Linked DNA regions of Massilia sp. METH4. The protein of the gene in region 2 binds, or shares a complex with, the protein of the main gene of each other region. Links are inferred from orthologs where the notes say so. Each region holds a gene or a part of one and is shown on either strand. Other genes may lie near its edges.

The links.
Region 1: the proteins of dapF (region 2) and V6Z91_RS04090 are in contact, whole or in part, in a solved structure (PDB 5YGU), measured with the Escherichia coli proteins. The link is inferred for Massilia sp. METH4 from one-to-one orthologs.

The regions. Positions count from the first base shown.
Region 1 is NZ_CP146614.1:919,791-922,820, reverse strand. The notes cover bases 119-2,833. They hold V6Z91_RS04090 (RNA pyrophosphohydrolase), read right to left. Parts: upstream 1,934-2,833; coding sequence 1,304-1,933; downstream 119-1,303. Other genes in these bases: V6Z91_RS04085 (proline--tRNA ligase), read left to right, coding at 2,163-2,833; V6Z91_RS04095 (DUF1841 family protein), read right to left, coding at 703-1,125; V6Z91_RS04100 (cytochrome c), read left to right, coding at 228-569; V6Z91_RS04105 (cytochrome c), read left to right, coding at 119-219. Also shown: more of V6Z91_RS04105, read left to right, coding at 1-118; more of V6Z91_RS04085, read left to right, coding at 2,834-3,030. UniProt on the Escherichia coli protein: Master regulator of 5'-end-dependent mRNA decay.
Region 2 is NZ_CP146614.1:2,118,959-2,122,273, forward strand. Bases 93-3,092 are described here. They hold dapF (diaminopimelate epimerase), read right to left. Parts: upstream 2,028-3,092; coding sequence 1,158-2,027; downstream 93-1,157. Other genes in these bases: V6Z91_RS09520 (hypothetical protein), read left to right, coding at 93-1,143; V6Z91_RS09530 (lipid A biosynthesis acyltransferase), read right to left, coding at 2,024-2,920; V6Z91_RS09535 (lysophospholipid acyltransferase family protein), read right to left, coding at 2,917-3,092. Outside these bases: more of V6Z91_RS09520, read left to right, coding at 1-92; more of V6Z91_RS09535, read right to left, coding at 3,093-3,315. UniProt on the Escherichia coli protein: Involved in the succinylase branch of the L-lysine biosynthesis and in the biosynthesis of the pentapeptide incorporated in the peptidoglycan moiety. Catalyzes the stereoinversion of LL-2,6-diaminopimelate (L,L-DAP) to meso-diaminopimelate (meso-DAP).

The DNA.
Region 1 (3,030 bases), 1.2 Mb from region 2 along the record:
ATGTGCATCGGCTGCCACGCCATCCCCGGCTACAAGGCCACCTTCCCGGAAGTGTTCCCGGTGCCGAAGATCGGCGGCCAGAATGCCAAGTACATCGAAGCGGCGCTGAAGGGTTACCAGAAAGGTGACCGCAAGCACCCGTCGATGCAGGGAATCGCCGTCAGCCTGTCCGACCAGGACATCGCCGACATCGCCGCCTATTACGCCAAGCAGAAATGAGGACCACGATGAAGAAAACCCTGTTCGCCGTGGCCTGCTGCATCGCCTCCGCCGGCGCTTTCGCCGCCGGGAACATCAACAACGGCAAGGCGCTGGCCGAGAAGTACGCGTGCGCGACTTGCCATGGCAAGGATTACAACTCGCCGATCGACCCGAGCTACCCGAAGCTGGCCGGCCAGCACAAGGATTACCTGGCCCACGCGCTGATCGCCTACAAGCGCGGCGACGGCCCGAACGGCCGCAACAACCCTATCATGGGTGGCCTGGTGAAGCCGCTGTCGAACAAGGATATCGCGGACCTGGCGGCTTATTTGCACAGCTTGCCGGGGAATATGGTCGTGAAGCGGTAATCGCGACCGAAAACCGGTGGCTTGACAGGGGTTTCGCGGAGCATGCTCCGCGCCTGTCAAGCGGTAATGGCATGCATGCCATTACCCCTCCCCGACACCTTTTCCCATCGGGAAAAGGTGTCGGGCACCAACTTCAGGTGCGCCGCCTGACGGCCTCGATATACGCCTCCCCGTCCGGCGGCAGCCCGCTGCGCTGCGACTTCCAGATCATCTCCCCCAGGCATTCCATGATTTCGTGCTGCGCGTCGTGCTGGCCGAGCTTGTTCGACAGGGCTTCATAGGCGGCGCGGATGCCCCGTGGCGAGTCGATCGACACCTGCTCGGAGATCGACAGGTGCATCGCCAGGTGCAGGAAGGGATTGGGTTGCCCGCCTTCCACCGAGTAGTCGCGCGCCAGCGCCGCTTCCACGTCGGTCAATGCTTCGTCGTACTCGGGGTGCTGGCGCACCCAGTCCAGCGCCATCGCCTCGATGGGGGTCAGGATTTCATGGGCGCGGTCCTTGCGGAACACTTCGCAGAAGAAGCGGCGGACGTCGTGGGAGGAGGGGGTGAACATGGGGCTGGCAATGGGCGTGCGGGGGTGGGCGGACATTGTACAAAGAATTGTCCGGTGGTGCAGGCTGTGAGGAAGACCTGGAAGGGGTACACGCCGGGGCGGGGCGTGGGAAAACCGGTGTCGGACACCTTTTCCGGAAAATCGCCCGGAAAAGGTGTCCGACACCAATGTGCCGACGTCAGCGCTTGCCGGAGGTGGCCAGGGCCGCACCGTCGCAGCCGACAAGTTCCTGCGGCGGTGCCGCGATCGCCTGTTGCTGCGCGCGCTGCCCCTGCTGGCCGCGGCCGTGCGGCTGGCGCAGGTAGCGCGACGAATGACGGCGCTCGCCGTGCGACGGCCAGGTGAGAAAGCGCGACAGTTCCTGGAGCGCGCGCTGGTACACCTCGCGCTTGAATTCAATGACCACGTCCAGCGGCACCCAGTATTCGTGCCAGCGCCAGGCATCGAACTCCGGGTGGTCCGTCAGGCGCAGGTTCACTTCATTGTCGCGCGCGCACATGCGCAGCAGGAACCAGATCTGCTTCTGGCCACGGTAATGGCCGCGGATCTCGCGCTTGATGAAATGGTCCGGCACCTCGTAGCGCAGCCAGTCGCGCGTGCGGCCCACGATCTTCACGTGCTCGGGCCGCAAGCCGATTTCCTCCTGCAGCTCGCGGTACATCGCCTGCTCCGGCGTCTCGCCGTATTTGATTCCTCCTTGCGGAAATTGCCATGAGTGCTCGCGCACCCGCTTGCCCCACCACACCTCGTTATGCGAGTTGAGCAGGATGATGCCGACGTTGGGGCGGAACCCTTCCCGATCGAGCATAGTGCACCTCAAACTTTCTGCCTGCTGTGCGATCCTTCTTACATTTTTGCCTACAAGTCCGCCTGCCGGCATCGCCCCCCTGGTAGGGAAGCGTCCGGCAAGCCCGCAGTTGAGCGCCGCAGTAGAACGCGCAGTTGGGCGTATTGTATAAATGATGGATGCATCAGCCAGCTAATCCTTTAAAATTAGGTTGATTATAACCCTCTCTTTTTGAAAAGAATTCACAGATATGCGTGCGTCACGGTTTTTTATTTCCACACTCAAAGAAGCGCCTTCTGACGCCGAAATCGTCAGCCACAAGCTGATGATGCGGGCAGGCATGATCAAGCGGCTGGGCTCCGGCATCTACACGTATATGCCGATGGGCCTGAAGGTGATCCGCAAGGTCGAGGCGATCGTGCGCGAGGAGATGAACCGCGCCGGCGCCATCGAGCTCCTGATGCCGCTGGTACAGCCGGCCGAGCTGTGGCAAGAAACGGGCCGCTGGGACAAGATGGGGCCGGAACTGATGCGCGTAAAGGACCGGCATGGCCGGGAGTTCGCGATTCAGCCGACCTCCGAGGAAGTGATCACCGACGTGGTGCGCAGCGAGATCAAGTCGTATCGCCAGCTGCCGTTGAATTTTTACCACATCCAGACCAAATTCCGCGACGAGCGCCGCCCCCGCTTCGGCCTGATGCGTGGCCGTGAATTCACGATGAAGGATGCGTACTCGTTCGATCGCGACCTGGAAGGCATGCAAAAGTCCTATCAGGTGATGTTCGACGCCTACGTGAAGATCTTCACCCGCTTCGGCCTGAAGTTCCGCGCGGTGGCGGCCGACAACGGCGCGATCGGCGGCACCGGCTCGCACGAATTCCACGTGATCGCCAGCACCGGCGAGGATGCGCTGGTGTACTGCCCCACGTCCGACTATGCGGCCAATATGGAGGCGGCCGAGGCGCTCGCCACCGGCACCCGCCCGGCACCTTCCGAAGAGCTGGTGAAGGCGCATACCCCGAAGGCCGCCAAGTGCGAGGAAGTGGCGCGCCAGCTGGGCATCGACCTGTCGAAGACGCTCAAGACGCTCGCGCTGACCGTGGAAACCGACAACGAAG
Region 2 (3,315 bases):
CTGTGCCGGCGCGCCCGCCGCGCGCTCGACGCGGCGGCCCGTGCCGGCTGCGCCGAAGCCGGCACGCTGCTGGCCCGGTTGCGGCCCGCCGTGCCCGAGCCTGCGCTGCCGATCCAGACCAGCCACCAGGCCCCGCGGCCGCTGGCCGAGCCCCCCATTTCCCTGGACGCCGCCCTGCCGCAGGCGCGCGCACTGCTCGCCCAGGCATCGGCCGATCCCGCGGCCTGGGCCGGTTCCGCGGCGCAGGCGCGCCTGCTCGCGCGCTGTGCCGAGCTGCTGGCCGGCGAGGAGGGCGGCGACGAAGCGCAGCGGATGCGCGAGCTGGCGGCCGCGGCCGGCGACCGCCACGCCCAGCTGGCGCTGGGCTTGCAACTCGCGCGCATCGACGCGGATGGCATGCGGCTGCCCCACGGCTGCCCCGCCAGCTTCAAGCGCGCCGTGCGGTGGCTGACGCTGGCCGGCGAACAAGGCATGGCCGAAGCCTGGTTCGCGCTGTCGCGCATCTATGTGAAGGCGGAATTTTCCCAGCGCAGCGTCAGCGAGGCGCAGGCTTGCCTGGAACGTGCGGCGGCGCTGGGGCATGCCGGCGCCCAGCTCGAGTGCGGCGCGCAGGCATGGCGCATGCGCCGCAGTTGCGACCGGAACGACGTGAAGGCCGTGTATTGGCTGCAAAAGGCGGCAGCCCAGGGCTGCGAGCAGGCCGCCGCCATGCTGGCGCGCATCGCGCCCGCGCCCGATCGCAATAACTGGGCGGTTTCCCTGTTGCCCTTGCTGACGCGGGAGTTGGCCAGCAACCAGCCGCTGCTGGCGGCACGGATCGAACTGGCGGCGCTGTTCGGCTTGACGCGCGCCGAGGCGCTGTTGCTGGACGTGCGGGCGGCGGACGAAGGGCATTGCCTGGCCGTCGATGTCCGTGCCAGTTATGGCCGGGGCCGCCGACGGCTGGTGATGGTGGAGACGGCCCGCCATCGGCAGGCGCTGGACCGCATCGCGCGGCATTTCGAGTACGTCGACGCGAACCTGGAAGGCAATTACCGGCAGCGGCTGTACCGGTTCAAGACGTGGCTGGAGTCGGTCGAAAGCGCGGTCGAAAGGGCGCTCGAAGGATCGGCCTCAGGCGGCCGCGCGCGGCTGGCGGCCTAGGACCGCGCTCCAGCTCAGTCCTGGACCGTGATCTCGCCTTCGAAGACGGTGACGGCAGGGCCGGTCAGGTAGACCGGTTGACCCTCGCCGGCCCAGGCGATCGACAGCTCGCCGCCGCGCGCATCCACGCGCACGGGCGAGTCGAGCAGGCCGCGGCGGATGCCGGCCACGGCGGCCGCGCAGGCGCCCGTGCCGCAGGCGAGCGTCTCGCCCGCGCCCCGTTCGAACACGCGCAGGCGGATATGCCGGCGGTTGACGATCTGCATGAAGCCGGCGTTGACGCGCCGCGGGAAGTGGGCATGGTGTTCGATCAGCGGGCCGGTCAGTTCGACGGGCGCCGTGTCGACGTCCGCCACCACCTGCACGGCGTGCGGATTACCCATCGACACTACGGATACCAGCACGGTTTCCTTTTCGCCGGCCAGTTCCAGCACCAGCGGCCACAGCGTGTCGTCGCCTTCGCGCCGGCCTTCCAGGCCTTCCGTATCGAACGGTACCAGGGCGGGATCGAACACGGGGGCTCCCATGTCCACCGTCACGCTGCCGTCTTCTTCCAGGCGGGGCGCGATGATGCCGGACATCGTTTCCACGGCAATGCTGTGCCGGTCCGTCAAGCCCTTCTCGGCCACGAACTTGGCGAAGGCGCGTGCTCCGTTGCCGCACTGTTCCACTTCGCCGCCGTCGCTGTTGAAGATGCGGTAGCGGAAATCGCAGCTCGGGTTGGTCGACTTTTCGACGACCAGCAGCTGGTCGGCGCCCACGCCGAAGCGGCGGTCGGCCAGTGCCTTCCACTGCGCCGGGGTGAAGTCGATCTGCTGGTTGATGGCGTCGATCACGACGAAGTCGTTGCCGGCGCCATGCATCTTGGTGAATTTGAGTTTCATCGCTTGTTCGAGTAGAAGGACGGCTCGCCGTTCGGGCGGGTCTTGTAGCGCTTGTGGGTCCAGAAATATTCCGCCGGCGCCTCGCGCACGCGCTCCTCGATGAATTCGTTCATGCGGCGCGTGGCGGCAACCATGTCGGTACCAGGGTAATTGTCCCACACCGGATAGAACTTGACGCGCCAACCTTGATAATTTGGCAGGAAAGTCGCGATCACCGGCATGACCTGGGCGCCCGTCGTGGCGGCGATGCGGGCGGTGGCGGTCAGCGTGGCGGCGGGCACGCCGAAGAAGGGCACGAACTCGGCATCCTTCTCGCCGAAATCCATGTCGGGCAACATGAAGTAAGGGAGCCGGTCGCGCAGGGCGCGCAGGATCGGCTTGATGCCATCCTGCCGCGTGAAGAGCTTGACGGGCTTGAACCGGGCGCGGCCGGCGCGCAGCACGGCGTCGAACGTGGCGTTCTTTTGCGTGACGTACATCGACGAGGCGGAAGCCTCCATGGCGATCGCGGCGCCGCCGACGTCCAGGCAGACGAAATGCGGGCACAGCAGGATGGTCGGCTTTTCCGTCATCGCCGCCACGGGAATCTGGCCGGGCGGCATGCCCGGACTGGTCTCGACCGTGATCAGGCGCTTCAGGCGCGCTTCCGATGCCCACCACAGGATCGCCCGTTCGAACACGCTGCGCGAATAGGCCTGGAAATGGCGGCGGGCAAGGTCGCGGCGCTGGGCTTCCGTCAGTTCCGGCATCGCCAGGCGCAGGTTGGTCAGCGCGATCTCGCGGCGCGGGCCCATGATCACGAACAGCAGGCTGCCCACGGCATCGCCGAAGCGGCCCAGCACCGGCAGCGGCAGCCAGTGCAGCAGCCACATGAAACCGAGAAGCACCTTCATGCCGCCTCCGTGCCCGCGGCCGCCGTGGGCGCGGCCACGCCGGGCGGCACCTTGTAGCGGTTGTAGCTCCAGTAATACTGGGCCGGGCAGCCGGCGATCAGCTGTTCCATGGCGGCGTTGATCGCGCGTGCCTGCTGGGCATTGTCGCCTTCGAGCGAGCCGGGGAAGGGCACGAAGTGGATCAGGAAACCGCGCCCGCGCGGCAGGCGCTCCGCATAGGTGAGCAGCACGGGCGCGTCGCCGCCCAGCTTGGCCATCTTGGCCGGCAAGGTCATCGTGTAGGCGGGGCGGCCGAAGAAATCGGCCCACACGCCTTCGCCTTCCTGGGGCACCTGGTCGGGCAGGATGCCGACCGGCTTGCCGGACTTGAGGAACTTGGCCAGCATGCGCACGCC